Regions from separate parts of the Desulfonatronovibrio magnus genome, predicted to be linked through region 1. Evidence: riboswitches for the same ligand, from Rfam matches in the RefSeq annotation. Region 1 holds a riboswitch; the other holds the start of a gene.
The links. A riboswitch is a leader RNA that binds a small molecule or an ion and turns the genes downstream of it on or off. The one in region 1 is predicted to bind thiamine pyrophosphate.

Region 1 (7,391 bases):
GGGGAAGGCTGTAATATATAATTCCTGCCCGGGAAGGTCCTATTCTCGCTATGGCACCAGTCCAGAGATAAAACGAAATCAGTGAGGCACCTATGCCTATATACAATATTGAACCAATAACTTCCAGAGTGAATGTGGGCGCTCCATGAATGGCCATTTCCCATCCTGCCCAGGGAAGAAGCATAATCAGTCCCAGCAGAAAAGTAGACATGAGAAACACCCCCTGACTGACTTCTTCCGGTTTTTTGCGAATGAGAATACTGTAAGCTCCAAAAATGACAGCAGCCATAATCATCCACAGATCTCCCCCGGCAAATGACAAGCTTAGAAGAACTGACAAATCAGCCCTGGTAATAAGCAGAACCACCCCTGAAACAGCAAACAGCACACCCCCTGCCCTGGCTGCGGTTATTTTCTCACTTAGAAAAATTCGAGCAAAAATGATTATAAATATTGGAGTTGAAGTTGCAATCAAGGATAGGTTTAAGGCTGTTGACGTATGGGCAGCCACATAGATCAGTGTATTAAAAAGAGTCACGCCCAGCAATGAAGCAGCAGCGAGATAACCAAAGTGTTTAATGACAATATTTCTGGACTTCCACATACCTGGCCCGGCCAGGGGAAAAAGGGCCAGACAGGCGGTAAGCCATCTGAGCATGGCCAGAGTAGCCGGATTAACAGCTTCATTAAGCCCTCTGGCCACTATAAAATTTCCTGACCAGATCATGGTCGCACCAAGGGCAAAGGCAATTCCGGCCCTTTTATGGGTTATCACATTTTCTCCTCACAGCTCACTGCGCAAAGCTTTCCGCACATGGAGCATCCTTTTTTATCTTCAGTTATGACCAGCTTCTGTCTGACAAGTTCCCTGTCTAAGGAATTGCTGACTATTCCTTCCCAGTCAAGATTCTGCCTGCACTTAGAAATTGCCATATCCTTATCCCATGCCCCGGGCACTCCCTTTTCAAGGTCAGCTATATGAGCTGCTATGCGGGCGGCCATCACTCCCTGGTACACATCGTTTTCACCTGGCAGGCCAAGGTGCTCTGCAGGAGTGACATAGCAAAGAAAATCTGCTCCGGCTGCACCTGCTATAGCGCCGCCAATGGCAGATGTTATATGATCATATCCGGCTGCAATATCCGTAGGTAAAGGCCCAAGCACATAAAATGGAGCATTGTTGCAAAGTCTTTTCTGCAGCTGAATCTGACTTTTAATTTGATTTAAAGGAACATGCCCCGGTCCCTCAATCATGGTCTGAACCCCCCTGGCCACGGCTCTTTTGGCCAGCTCTGCCAGGATCATAAGTTCCTCAAGCTGGGCAGGGTCCATGGCATCAGCAATGCAACCCGGTCTGAATCCGTCTCCAAGGCTTAAAGTAACGTCATATTTTTCAGCAATATCCAGAAGGCTGTCAAAATCCTCATAAAGTGGATTTTCCCGGTCATGTCTTTTAATCCAGTTCATATGAATTGAACCGCCCCGACTCACACATGGCATGACCCTTTCAGACACCTCGAGCTTTCTGACAGAATCTCTGGTGATTCCACAATGCACTGTAATATAGTCAACTCCTTGTTTGCACTGCTCTTCAATTTCCCTTAAAAGCGTCTCACCATCAATGTCGCTCAAAGGCCTGCCGTCCCGCACCATTTTTGCTGCCAGACCGTAGATGGGCACAGTTCCAAGCATTGTTGACGAATTTTCAAGAAACATGGTCCTGATCTGATTCAGATCACCTCCGGTAGAAAGGTCCATTATGGAGTCCGTTTCTGCTTTAAGGGCCATGAACAGCTTGCTTTTTTCAAGCTCCAGGTCAGAGCTTTCACTGCTTGTGCCCAGATTGGCATTGACCTTGGTTTTCAGCCCCTGACCTATGGCTACAACTTTGGCAAAATCATGATTGATGTTTTTGGGGAGCACAGCAAGACCGGAGGCAATCAAATTGCGCAGCTTAGAGGCATCAATGCCTTCATGGTCTGCTGCCTTTCTCATTTCCGGGGTTATGTTTCCTGCTCTGGCCTGTTGAAGTTGCGTATTCATAAAAAAAACCTCCTGTAATTGGTTTCAGGAGGGACAGAAGTAAACTCCAGGTATAAGCTTGTATTTCTCACAAGATGCTGAAATCACTTCGCCAATCCCTCCGCCGGCATTATCCGGATCAGGTTCAAGGGGTACTGTCTCAGCCCATTAGATGGACGCCCCCAGGCGAAATTGCATTTAATCAGAAACACAGGGATAATACAACCAAATTCCCTCAAACTACTTTTTTCACAATTAATATCATTACAGCGTCAAACAGCTACCTTTTTTCATCATTCAGACGAAAAACGGAATCCAGGGTAAGCAAGAAAATAATTTGCTTCCTCAAACAGAAACCCTGTTGACTTTTACTATCTGCTGTCAGTAAAGTTTATCCAATACTGCACGTATCTGGTTAGACCTTTACATATGGCACGGAGTTTTGCTCCTGCCTTCATAGATGCAGGAAAAACACTTTAGAACAAGGACAGAACATGGATACAACAGCTTTGAAAGAAACCATAAAAAAAGAACTTCCGGAATTATTAAGGGATGATCCATCTCTAAGCGACTATATTTTACGCTTAACGAGAGAAGTCTATGCTGACAAGGATGAAACCCAAAAAAGTGTATCTGAAATACTGGATGAAATGCGTCGTGATCGGGAAGAAAACGCACGCAAGTGGGATGAACAAAACAGAAAGTGGCATGAATACAATAGACAATTAGATAAACAAAGCAAGAAATGGGACGAGCAAGACAGAAAGTGGGATGAAAATCAAAAAGTCATAGTAGCTCTATCCAAAAAGATTGATCGATCCATAGGAGCTTTGGGGGCAAGGTGGGGACTACGTTCTGAAAAGGCTTTTCGTGACGCTCTGGCAGGCATACTTGAAGAAAACTTCGGCGTAGAAGTCATCAACATTACTGAGTTTGATGATGCAGGCGAAGTGTTTGGAAAACCTGATCAGATTGAGCTTGACATCATCATCAAAAACGATCTGCTCATCATTTGTGAACTTAAGTCATCCATGAGCAAATCCGATATATATACTTTTGAACGTAAAGCTCGGTTTTATGAAAAAAGACATCAAAGAAAAGCAGACAAGCTAATTGTCATTTCTCCCATGATTGATGCCAGAGCAGAAAAAATTGCCAGAAAGATGAATATAGTGACCTATGGTGACTCCATCGAGGTAGAGCAACTCTGATATGGCCTCATTCACTGTAAACGAGTAATGCTCCCCTTTAAACATTGCCATATCGTTACCATTTTTCAGTATGAACTCGCTCAGGCTTAAACCTGCTTTCAGATTTTGGGCTTTGATCCGGATAACCTATAACAATATAAGCCAGGGGCACCACATGTTCAGGAAGGTCGAACAATTTTGAAAAACCTTGCTCCCTTTGTTTGATTGGGTGGATTCCTGTCCACACTGCACCCAGGCCGAGACCATGACTTGCCAGCAGCATATTCTGCACTGCTGCTGAACAGTCCTGCACCCAATAGCCGGGAAACTTTTCAAGGCTCAGATCACCACAGACCAGAATCCCCAAGGGAGCATTCTCTGCCATGCCAGCATAAGGGTTGATTTCTTTAATGGCTGTCAAAGCCTGTTTATCCCGAACAATAATAAACTGCCATGGCTGCGCATTTCCAGCACTTGGAGCCATCATGGCTGCTTCAAGAACATTTTTTACTTTCTCATCAGATACAGGCTTGTCCTGGTACTTCCTTATACTTCTCCTGGTCATTATTGCCTGAATTACGTCCATATTCACCTCCAGATTTTAAGTAGATAAGCAAATACCTACTATCCACTGCAATAATATGTTGTCAACTCCGGGTTTGCATTGTTCTTCAATTTTCTTTAAAAGCATCTCATCCGGGCGGACCAGGACCGAACCTGCGAGTAACATAAAGTAACATAAGATAGCCTTAGCGCGAGATTGCTTCACTTCGCTCGCAACAAGGATTGCCGCGCTCGAAGACTCGCTCGCAATGACACCTGAGCTGTCAGGGATGTAGTTGCTCAAAACCTGTCACCCACAAGTGAGCCTAAGCGACCGAAGCAATCTGTATGGTAAAACCGTAATGCTCTGAATTTATTAAATATACATTTGTAGTTACTTGTAAGCATCTCATCCGGGGAACCCTTTCAGGGAAAATAGACCAGTCCCCGTACAACATCCAGGGGCCAAACTATTACATACAACCTAATTCCCTCAAACTATATTTACTCAATGAATTCAAGAATAAATAAAATTTGTACCGCAGTTTTAACTGCCTGTCTCGCTGCCTATCCCCTTCCCATACTCAGCGCTGTGCCCATAAACAGCTTTCCTCATGAAATGAAGGCTGATCTGATCCTGGAAAACGATTTTTTCAAGGCCAATACTAAAGAACTGACAGGCACGCCCATAAATCATCCTGAGCAGCATATGGCTGCCCTGCAGCAAAAACTTATGGGAAACAGCCAGAGTTCTTCAGAAGAAGCTCATAACAAAACATTGGAGCTTATCATGAACAACAGTCTGTCAACCGCTCTTCCTTCTACCGCACCAGTTGCTTCAAGCTCAATTCCTCAAAGTGTGCTTCTAAGCAGAATAAAAACTCAGAATACTGATTCAGAAAAGACGGTTGGCAAAGATCCTGGCGTCATGGACGAAACGACTTCCGGTTCAAGGATAAGAATGGCCATATCAGCTGATACTCCGAGATTTCCAGTTAACAAAGTACGACAGAAAATTGACTTTCAGGCCCGCATCAACCAGCCAGACCTCCAGAATATGAACATTTCAGAGCAGGACGATCCTGCAATAAACTTCTTCAGCAATCTGGACGACCTGATTAACCATAGACGAATTAGCTCAGGTTTCAATTCCCTTTCACTGCAATCTACATTTATAGAAAAGCTGATCAGTCCTGCTCAGGACAATGTCGTCCCTCATCTTCTCAGACAGGAAACTCTCAATGAAATTCTGGCAAGAGTTCCACCGTTCAGAGAACATGAACCAGACCGCAAGGGCAAGGTGAATGTATTGTCAGATTACATGGAACATGCTGCATACAGGGCTCAAAATCCTGCCCAGCCTGCGCAGAGTGTTCAAACTGAAGCTGTAAGGCCAGGACAACTGGCGGCGAGATTTGAATCTGTCAACAGTTCTGCAGCCATTGGTTTCGACAGAAAGGGAGGAACATGCTATGGAATTTACCAGCTTTCATCAAAAATGGGAACCATGGGTGAGTTCATAGAGTTTCTTCATGACAAAGCACCTGATCTATCTAAGCGTCTTCGACAGTCTGGACCAGCCAACACTAATGGCCGCTCAGGCAAAATGCCTGCTGAATGGAAAAAAATTAATGAAGAATACCCTGAGCGCATAACTGATCTGCAGCATGAGTTTATTTACAGCAAATTTTATCTTCCTGCAGCCAGGGGGGTTCGGGCAAGAACCGGTCTTGACATGGAGCAGGCATCACCTGCTCTAAGAGAAGTGCTTTGGAGCACAGCCGTGCAGCACGGAGTTCATGGAGCCATGAATATTTTTCAGAGAGCAGCCACAGCTGTGAATTTTCAACCGTCTGACAGACAGGACCGGGAGATGATAATGGCTGTTTACAATGAACGATCCAGGAGATTCACAGGTTCAAGCGAAATTGTTCGAACCGCTGTCCTGATAAGATTCAGTATGGAGGTTAAAAAGGCCCTGGCCATGCTTAATGATTCTACTGACACTTAAGCCTCATGCATGAAGGCTGAAAAAACAGCAGCCTTACTGAACACCGGTTAGAACCTGTTGCAGCGGTGTATCTGGACATCGCTGATATAAGCAACGATGGCGTAATCTTCGAAATAAGTATAGGAAAGGTGTTCTAAAATCGACTGAGCCAGGGTGCTGTTGCAGATACTGGTGAGACAGATACTGCTGCTCTGATCAAAGCCGCCTTTACGCTTGCCCCGCGTGCCTTCACCCCGGACATCCCAGACTGTATAGCCGGTGACCCCAAGACTTTTAAGGTCCTTTACCAGCATTTTTTCCAGAGCAGATTCTGCAATAATGGTTACGAGTTTTCGTTCAACCGGTGACATAAGTTAGCCTCCCAAACCGTGGACAAAGCTCGCCATCGCATAATAGATGGGGATGCCCGCCAAAATGTTAAATGGAAAGGTGATGCCCAGAGCAGCTGTAAGGTACAGGGTGGGGTTGGCTTTGGGCACTGCAATACGCATGGCTGCAGGAGCGGCGATATATGAAGCGCTGGCAGCCAGGGTTGCAAGCACGGTAGTGCCGCCAAGGGAAAGCCCGCTCATGAGGCCGGCTACGGTTCCCATTGCCCCGCTGAACAAAGGCATGACAATGCCGAACACCACGAGAAAGGGACCTGTCTGACGCAAGTCAGCCAGTCGCTGCGATGTGATAATACCCATCTCCAGAAGAAACAGAGCCAGAGCACCCTTGAACAGGCCGGTAAATAACGGTGCAATGGCTTCACTGCGTTCAGGACCGCTGAGAAAACCCACCAGCAGTCCGGCTATAAGCAGGTAAATACTCTTGCCAAGAAAAACCTCATGAAGCAAAGGTCCTAATTTCATAGATGTAGTGCTGGCACGCATTCTGGCAATGAGAATGCCGATGGCAATGGCCGGAATTTCAAGAACAACCAGCAAAACCGTCATAAAAGATTCATAGCTTTGCCCCAAACGAACCAGGTACGCAATGACCACAGCATAGGTCACAGCACTGACCGAACCGTAATGTGCTGCTATGGCAGCTGCGTCGGGCCTGCTGAAACGGCCAAGACGCCGCAGCAGGGTATATGCAAGTACCGGTATAATCACACCGAGAGACACTGTGGCCAGCATGGGGACCACTACTTCCCCAGGGTTGGCACTGGACAGCTCGATGCCGCCCTTAAGGCCAATGGCAAAAAGCAGATAGATGCTCAGGCCTTCAAAAAGCTGAGGGGGGAATCGGAGATCAGTCTTGAGCAGCCCGGCAGTAACGCCCATGGCAAAACACAAAACCACAGGATCAAGCAAATTATCGAACATGCTCTAACCTGTTTTTCTGCTGGCTGTTTCAGATGAGTCCTGCTTTTTTTCCAGAGAGGCAGCCTTATCCAGCACGTTTTGTGTCTGGCGCTGCATAAAATCATGGACAGCCTCACGTAAATGGCCATGCTTGACGCCCAAAATACGAGCCGCAAGAAGCCCGGCGTTCTGCGCATTATCAATGGCCATGGTGGCCACGGGAACTCCCCTGGGCATCTGCACGATGGAGAGAAGAGCATCAAGACCTTTCAGGGCTGTGATATTAATGGGCACACCGATAACCGGCAAAGTGGTGCATGCAGCCACCATGCC
Region 2 (7,391 bases), 230 kb from region 1:
CTGGCTGAATAGTAAAAATAATCAAAAAGTTCAACTCATTAAAACAAGGGTAACCTTTTAATCTTAAATTTCAAGATGAGCAGTAATATGAAAATATCTTCATTGTCATTTATTCTGGCGGTTCTTTTTTTGTTTTACGGTTTTATGTTGCCTGATAACTCTTTTGCTCAGACAGGTAACTTGCAGGTAACAATTGGACCTGAGGCAGTAAGAGATGCTGGTGCCCAATGGAGAAGAGTGGGCGAGCTTGATTGGAATGAAAGTGGTTATACTGAAACGAACCTCCTTGCCGGTGACTATCAGGTTGAATTCATGGATATAGATGGGTGGGATAGCCCCCCAACCAGAAATGTAACTATCCGGGGCGATGAGACAGCAAGGTTAAATGTGACCTATGTTCAGCAAACAGGAGGGCTTACTGTCATTATTAATCCCCTTGAAGCAAGGGATGCCGGAGCTCAATGGAGAATAACTGGTACAGATCAATGGTACGGTAGTGGAGATACGATATTAGATATTGAAGCAGGTGAACATGTAATTGAGTTTGCAAGGGTTCCAGGATGGTTAAGGCCTGCTAATCAGATTGTGACGATTATTGGTGATGAGACCATAGTATTATCTGTAACTTACCAGCAGGGTGGGGACTTACAGGTTTTTCTTGAGCCGCTTGAAGCAAGAGAGGCAGGCGCTGGGTGGAGGCTGGCAGGCATCGTTCCTGACTTGGAAAAGTTTCCAAGCGGTTGGTACGATGAAGATTTGGTTACAATTTTTGGACTCAGGCCTGGAATTTATACCATGGAGTTTAATGCCATACCAGGCTGGATTAAACCTGAAAATATTACAGTCAGAATTACTGCAGGATCAACCACTTTCCAATCTGCGAGGTATGTGATTTCAACTGAAACAGGATCTTTAAGGGTGTTCATAGAGCCTGCTCCGGCTGCTTTTCTTGGAGCGAGATGGAGAAGGGTTGGTACAGATGTTTGGCTTCATAGTGGAGATTTGGAGAAAGGATTTCCCGAAGGTACTTATACTGTTGAATTTAAGCCTGTTCCAGGTTGGGTGCCACCTGGCAATAAGGCTGTTTCTATTCACAGGGGCGCCCCCCCATCAAATATGACAGGTTATTACCAGTCGCCTCAGCCAGGTGTGAGGATAATGAACTGGCTGGAGTCTGTTTATCCCGCTCTTTTGCCACTGTCCAACTTGCATGTTCAACAAACAGATGGCTGGTATATTAGATATTACCCGGACTCAGATGCTTATCTTGGTTCCAAAGGGGGAAGATTGTATTACTATGCACCACAGATTGAGGATGTAATTCATGACCTTGGTCTTGAGGATAGTTGGATACCACACGCCAGAGAATCAGGCTTCTGATTTAGTTGGAATTTGATTGTCTAAACATATTTGTTTACAAATGCTTAAAACTCTTAAATAATTGATTGATATCTTTAAATTAATTCTCAGGAGATAACTGATGTCCAGGTATTATTTTGGCTTTGTTACGATAGTTATATTTGGCTTGATGCTAATGTCTTGTGGCGGAGGCGGCAGTTCTGTCACTGCAGTTTCTTTGGAAGCTGACAGAACTCAGCTTGCTCCAGGTGAAAGGGCCATGCTTATCGCTACTGAAGTGCAGGCACTGCCTGAAAGTGATCCTTATTGGGATAGAGTAAAATTTTCATTCAGGACAAACAACTCAGGAGCCAGTCTTGACGTCATAGACAGGCGTTTGGATGGAAACCTGCAAGCCAGAGCGGTTTACATTGCTGGAGACAACCCGGGTATCGATGTTGTTGAGGTTTCTTTTGAGAGTGGCGCTAAAGCTATTGTCACCATAACTGTCGGACACCCGGTAACTTCTGTTTCTTTGACAGCAGAATCTACAGTACTTTTACCTTCAGCAAGAACTGAGCTGGTGGCCAGTGCTCAATATGATTTTCCCCCTGATTTTCCTGAGGCTGTAAATTTCTCATTTCGAACCAACAATTCCGGTGCCTACTTGGATGTGATTGATGAGCGCCTTGATGGCAATGATGAGGCTCGCGCCATATATATTGCCGGATCAGAGCCTGGGATTGATGTTGTTGAAGTATCTTTTGCCAGTGGAGCCAGAGCTACTGTCACCATTACAGTTGGCTACGGCGTGAGTCGCATCAGGCTGGAGCAGTTTGGATGGGACATAAGGGCAACTGCTTTGAATGCTCTTGATATGCCTGTGCCTGATGCTGAGCTTGATTTTGTTATTACTGCCGGAGAGATTGAAAGCTCAGCTACTACAAATCAAAACGGAGTAGTTGAAGTCAGCTTTACTCTGCCACCTGAAGTAAATACCGCAAGGGTAACTGCTTCTTCTGGAACTGTAAGTGCTACTCTTGATGTTGTGAGGACAACACTCACGAGATCCATAACAACTACATCAGATCAAGTTGGAGGTACTTCTTACATAGTCTCATCAATTCGAATGGAGCACTTAGAAGATGCTGTTCAGGTTATAATGTCAGGTGAAGATGGTACTTCGGTTGTCGGCGTGCCTGTATTTTTTTATATTGATGGCGACCTTTTGGATAAGGGGTTGATTACTACTGACGAAGATGGTAGAGTGTTACTTAAATTATCTGTTGATGATTTAACTGATAAGCAAATCAAAGCTGAAGCAGCAGGACTGTCAGCTTCTTTCTTTGTAAAAATAATTGACTTGATTGATTAAGTTGTATCTGCTCTCCACACTTGGGGTTTCATCAGATACTCTTAAGTTCTTTTAATTCGCCCGCTTTAAGGGGCATGTAGTTTAGTCACTGGGGGAGGTTTTTTCCTGAGATTCCGGATTTGCCGGAAGACCCCTGGAACCTGATCCGGTTAATACCGGCGTAGGAAAGTGGCACTGATTCATAGATAATGATGCAGGTTGATATATTACCGAATCATGATTTTTCAGGGCTGTTTTCCATTGGGGAAGACAGCCCTTTTTTTTGGTTAAAAATTAACTGTTGGAGGATGAAATGGCACTTGATGAGATTGTGATTTCCAAAGCAATTATTGACACTTACACCAAAAAGCTTGTGGATTGTCTGGAGTTGGACGTGGCCATTTGCGGGGCAGGCCCTTCAGGAATGGTTGCAGCCTATTACCTGGCTAAGGCAGGTAAGAAAACAGCTGTTTTTGAGCGAAAGTTATCCATTGGAGGTGGAATGTGGGGTGGCGGCATGATGTTTAATGAGATTGTTATTCAGGAAGAGGCCAAAAACATTCTAGATGAACTTGGTGTAAGATCAAAGCAGTACGAGCAGGGATACTTTACTGCTGATTCAGTTGAGGCGGTCTGCACCATTGGCTCTAAGGCCTGCCAGGCTGGAGCAAACTTTTTTAATCTGGTATCAGTTGAAGATGTTATGATTAGAGAGAATCGGGTAACAGGGCTGGTTATTAACTGGTCTGCGGTGGACAGTGCAGGGCTGCATGTGGATCCATTGACTGTTAGAACAAAGTATATGGTTGAGTCAACAGGTCATCCTGTAGAGGTCATGCAGGTGATTCAAAGAAAGATTGACGCCCAGCTTCATACCCCATCCGGGGCTCTTGAAGGCGAAAAGTCCATGTGGGCGGAAAAAGCAGAGCAAAGCACCCTGGAAAATACAAAAGAGGCTTTTCCAGGGGTTTATGTCTGCGGCATGTCTGCCAATGCCACATTCGGATCATTTCGCATGGGGCCGATATTTGGCGGAATGCTTATGTCTGGCCGTAAAGTAGCACAGAGTATCATTGAGGCCCTTGATAGCTGATTTCAGCATAAGGCATATCTTCTTTATTTGTTGATGGGGACTGGTTCTCTTGGAGTTTTTTCAATAAGTTTCATATAGTTGAAAAATATAACTGGACTGCCAGTCCCTTCTAAGTAACTAAAACCAAATTACCAACAAAATCAGACGTTTATAATTTTCACAATTTTAAGATTTTTACATATGATTGATTCTCAATTACCAGAAAAGTTCCGTCAAAGATGAGAGCTTTACGCCTGGCACCGGGACTGTCCCTCGCTGTGTAAATTTTATCATTTAAGCAAATTTCTTCCAGGAACCAATGCAGCATCAATCTTTTTTAAAGTACCTCGCGGGGACTGTCCCAATTTCCAGAAAAGTGACAGACTCGTAAAGTTACTCACACGTTTGGTCCTGGTCCGCCCAGGTGAGGAGCTTACAAGTAACTAAAACCAAATTAGTAATAAATTCAGAATATTATGGTTTTACCATACAGATTGCTTCGGTCGCTCAGGCTCCCTCGTGGGTGACAGGTTTTGCGCAACTACATCCCTGACAGCTCAGGTGTCATTGCGAGCGAGTCTTCGAGCGGGCAATCTCTAACGCGTTAAGGCTATTTCAAGTTACTCACAAGTTCGGTCTCGGGCCGCCCGCGTGAGGAGCTTACAAGTAACTTTAAAAAAAACTGGACCCCGGATCAAGTCCGGGGTGACGGTTAAAGCAAGTTTTTACTCTTTACCGTCATTCCGGCGAAAGCCGGAATCCAGGTTTTTTCTTGTTCCAAAGCTCCAGCCTGGGAATACCTCTTTTTTGTGTCTCCAGCCACACTTTGAAGAAGGGCTGGAGCCTCAATAACTAAACTTCCCCAGGCTGGAGCCTGGGAACGAGGGGTAAGGCTATTTTAACTTACTCACAGTTTTGGTCTCAGGCCCCCAGGTGAGCAACTTCTACGGAAATTGGGACAATCCCCGCGAGGAATAATTTATAACATTGATGCTGCATTGGATTCTGGCAGAATTTGCCCTTGGAGAGGTTAAGAAATCACTTGTTTATGGATTAAAAACCAACTATTTATCGTCTGAGTCGTTATTTCAAGCTTGGAAAACATAAATTATACCTCATCAGACAAAATATGATTTTTGATTCATTATTCTGGATACTGGGTGGCTGGGTTATCAGAATCTGTATGATTCCTGTTATTGGAATGCGTAAGGATGACCCCACCACAAGCCTGGCCTGGGTGGCAGTTATTTTTCTGGCTCCCTGGTTCGGACTTATCATGTATCTGCTGGTGGGTGAGTATGGTTTGAGCAGGCCTCGGCTCAGTCGCAGACTTAAAAGTCATCAGGATTTTCACAGGATTAATTCTCAATATCTCGAATGTCCCAATTATCTTGGCTGCCAGGTGAATGATGATTACCGGGTGCTTGTTAATCTGGCCGAGAGACACGGTGGTCTTCCATTGCTTGGCGGAAACCAGGTATTGCTTATTGCTAATACTGATGATTTTATTGAACATCTTGTGCTGGATATCAGCAAGGCCTGTTCTCATGTCCACCTCCTGTTTTATATATTCAGAAATGATGAAACTGGGAAAAAAGTAGCACAAGCCTTGGTTGATGCCAGAAAAAGAGGTGTAGAATGTCGGGTTCTGGCAGATGCTGTCGGCTCGAGAGGAATGTTTTCTCAACTTGGGCGATGGATGAGCAGCAAGGGAGTAGAGGTCTATCCAGCCTTACCCGCCAATCCATTAAGACTCAGGCTTTCCAGACTGGATATCAGGAATCACCGTAAGCTGGCTATTATCGATGGACAGACTGGATACACAGGATCACAAAATATAGTAAATTCTGACTTTGGTCATAAAAAGGCCGGAGAATGGCATGATGTAATGGTCAGGATTAAAGGTCCTTCAGCGAGGCAGCTTCAGGCTGTATTTGTAGAAGACTGGTATTATGAAACAGATCAGGTTCTTGATTTTCCAGATCTTTATCCAGGTGCTTCGAGAGACGGAAGTGCCGCTATACAGGTGGTGCCCACCGGTCCAGACCAGCCAACAGAAGGGTTCCAGGATATATTGATCCAATCGATTCAGTCTGCAAGAACCAGAATATCCATTGCCTCTCCATACTTTATTCCCAGTGAAGGTTTGATAACAGCTCTGCGGCTTGCTTCAGCAAGGGGAGTAAGGGTAGATATCATTGTACCTGATCGCAGCGATCACCTTCTGGTGGACCAGGCAAGCGCCTATTATTGCGGTGTGGCTCTCAGGAATGGATGTAATGTGTACCTGTTCAACGAAGGTATGCTTCATAGCAAAATAATGACAGTGGATGATGATATGGCAATGGTGGGTTCCGCCAATTTTGATATTCGATCTTTTTATCTTAATATTGAACTGGTTACCTTTATTTTTGAACCGGAATTTATTTACAATCTCAGAATGCTGCAGAATTGCTACAAAGGGCATGCTACTGCCATAAGACCTGAGGCCTGGTTGAGACGGCCTCTTCCAAAAAGAATGGTTGAAGGAGTGGTCAAGATATTCAGTCCTCTATTATAGTCAGGATAGTGTCACTCAGAACACCTGTGCGACGGAACACTATCTTCAGGAGACGCGTTCTCTGATAACGGCAAAAGGCTGGTATGGATCCACCCGCTGGCCAATGCCAGTTTTAATCTCCATCACTTCTGCATTAAACGGGGCATGCACTTCTGATCTGGTTAGATGATAATCCAATTGTTCTATATGCGAATAAATTCTGGCCAGGTCATGCCGTAATTGTGACAGCGCTGGTTCATACTGAGTCATGGGGTCGGGTTCAAAGTATCTTCTTGTCTGAAATCTATACCATTCCTGACGTTCAGCAAGAGCCCGTCTTTCCAAGTGCGCCAGTCTGCTCTCTAATTGCGAAGCATCAATAATTGCCTGTTGGCGCGCAATAATATACTGTCGGGTGTTTAGCTTGATCAGCAGTTCTCCTTTCTGCACGCTACCTGTTTCAACCAGACCAGGTGAAATGTACTCGACTATTCCGGTTATTTCTGTGAAGATGGCAGAGGAAGAAGGAGGGCTTTGCATGGCAGGCTGTTCATCTGTTGAGTGACTCGTATCATCCTGAGCTAGCTTTATATTATGGTTGTAAGCAGTTTCCTGATTTTCCGCATGTGGTGGAGGAGACATCTGTTTGCTCACAAAACCGCCTGCAAATGCTATCAGTAAAATTGCTCCAATAATCAGAAAATGTTTTTTGACATTACTGGGCGAATGGTTGATGCTGACCGGAAGATTACTATTATCCATGATTTTTTCCGTTTTTTAAAAATGTAAAATTATCAGCTATCAGTTATCGGTTCATTGTTATTGGTAATCGTCTCAGTCCGTTGCGAACTGGACCGAGCATATGAATAACTTCTCAAAGCCTGACTATTTGAACTTATGTTAACTTTTTCTTCAACTAATAACTAATAACTAATAACGTATCTGTTTAGCGCTTTGCATGTGGCATGGGGACTGGCTCTTCCGGGACCCACTTGTCCCAAAAAATGAGATATTTTAAGCACAAAATGATGTTCAAGTGGGTCCCGGAGTGCCTGTCCCCTGCTTTCCTTAAAAGCGCTAAACAGATA

Region 2: it holds a riboswitch for thiamine pyrophosphate, as region 1 does, so the genes downstream of both, LZ23_RS12790 (sulfide-dependent adenosine diphosphate thiazole synthase) here and thiC (phosphomethylpyrimidine synthase ThiC) in region 1, are expected to answer to the same signal.

The regions. Positions count from the first base shown of each region.
Region 1 covers NZ_KN882175.1:410,349-417,739, forward strand. Annotated here, with positions in the region: gene LZ23_RS13760 (DMT family transporter) at 1-775, opposite strand, end outside; gene thiC (phosphomethylpyrimidine synthase ThiC) at 772-2,043, opposite strand; TPP riboswitch at 2,121-2,216, opposite strand; gene LZ23_RS13775 (PD-(D/E)XK nuclease family protein) at 2,517-3,233, shown strand; gene LZ23_RS13780 (nitroreductase family protein) at 3,289-3,798, opposite strand; gene LZ23_RS22710 (VgrG-related protein) at 4,267-5,766, shown strand; gene LZ23_RS13790 (P-II family nitrogen regulator) at 5,814-6,116, opposite strand; gene LZ23_RS13795 (sodium-dependent bicarbonate transport family permease) at 6,120-7,079, opposite strand; gene purE (5-(carboxyamino)imidazole ribonucleotide mutase) at 7,083-7,391, opposite strand, start outside.
Region 2 covers NZ_KN882175.1:181,739-189,129, reverse strand. Annotated here, with positions in the region: gene LZ23_RS12805 (DEAD/DEAH box helicase) at 1-25, opposite strand, end outside; gene LZ23_RS12800 (collagen binding domain-containing protein) at 88-1,380, shown strand; gene LZ23_RS12795 (Ig-like domain-containing protein) at 1,481-2,713, shown strand; TPP riboswitch at 2,794-2,897, shown strand; gene LZ23_RS12790 (sulfide-dependent adenosine diphosphate thiazole synthase) at 3,006-3,785, shown strand; gene cls (cardiolipin synthase) at 4,894-6,324, shown strand; gene LZ23_RS12780 (efflux RND transporter periplasmic adaptor subunit) at 6,370-7,065, opposite strand.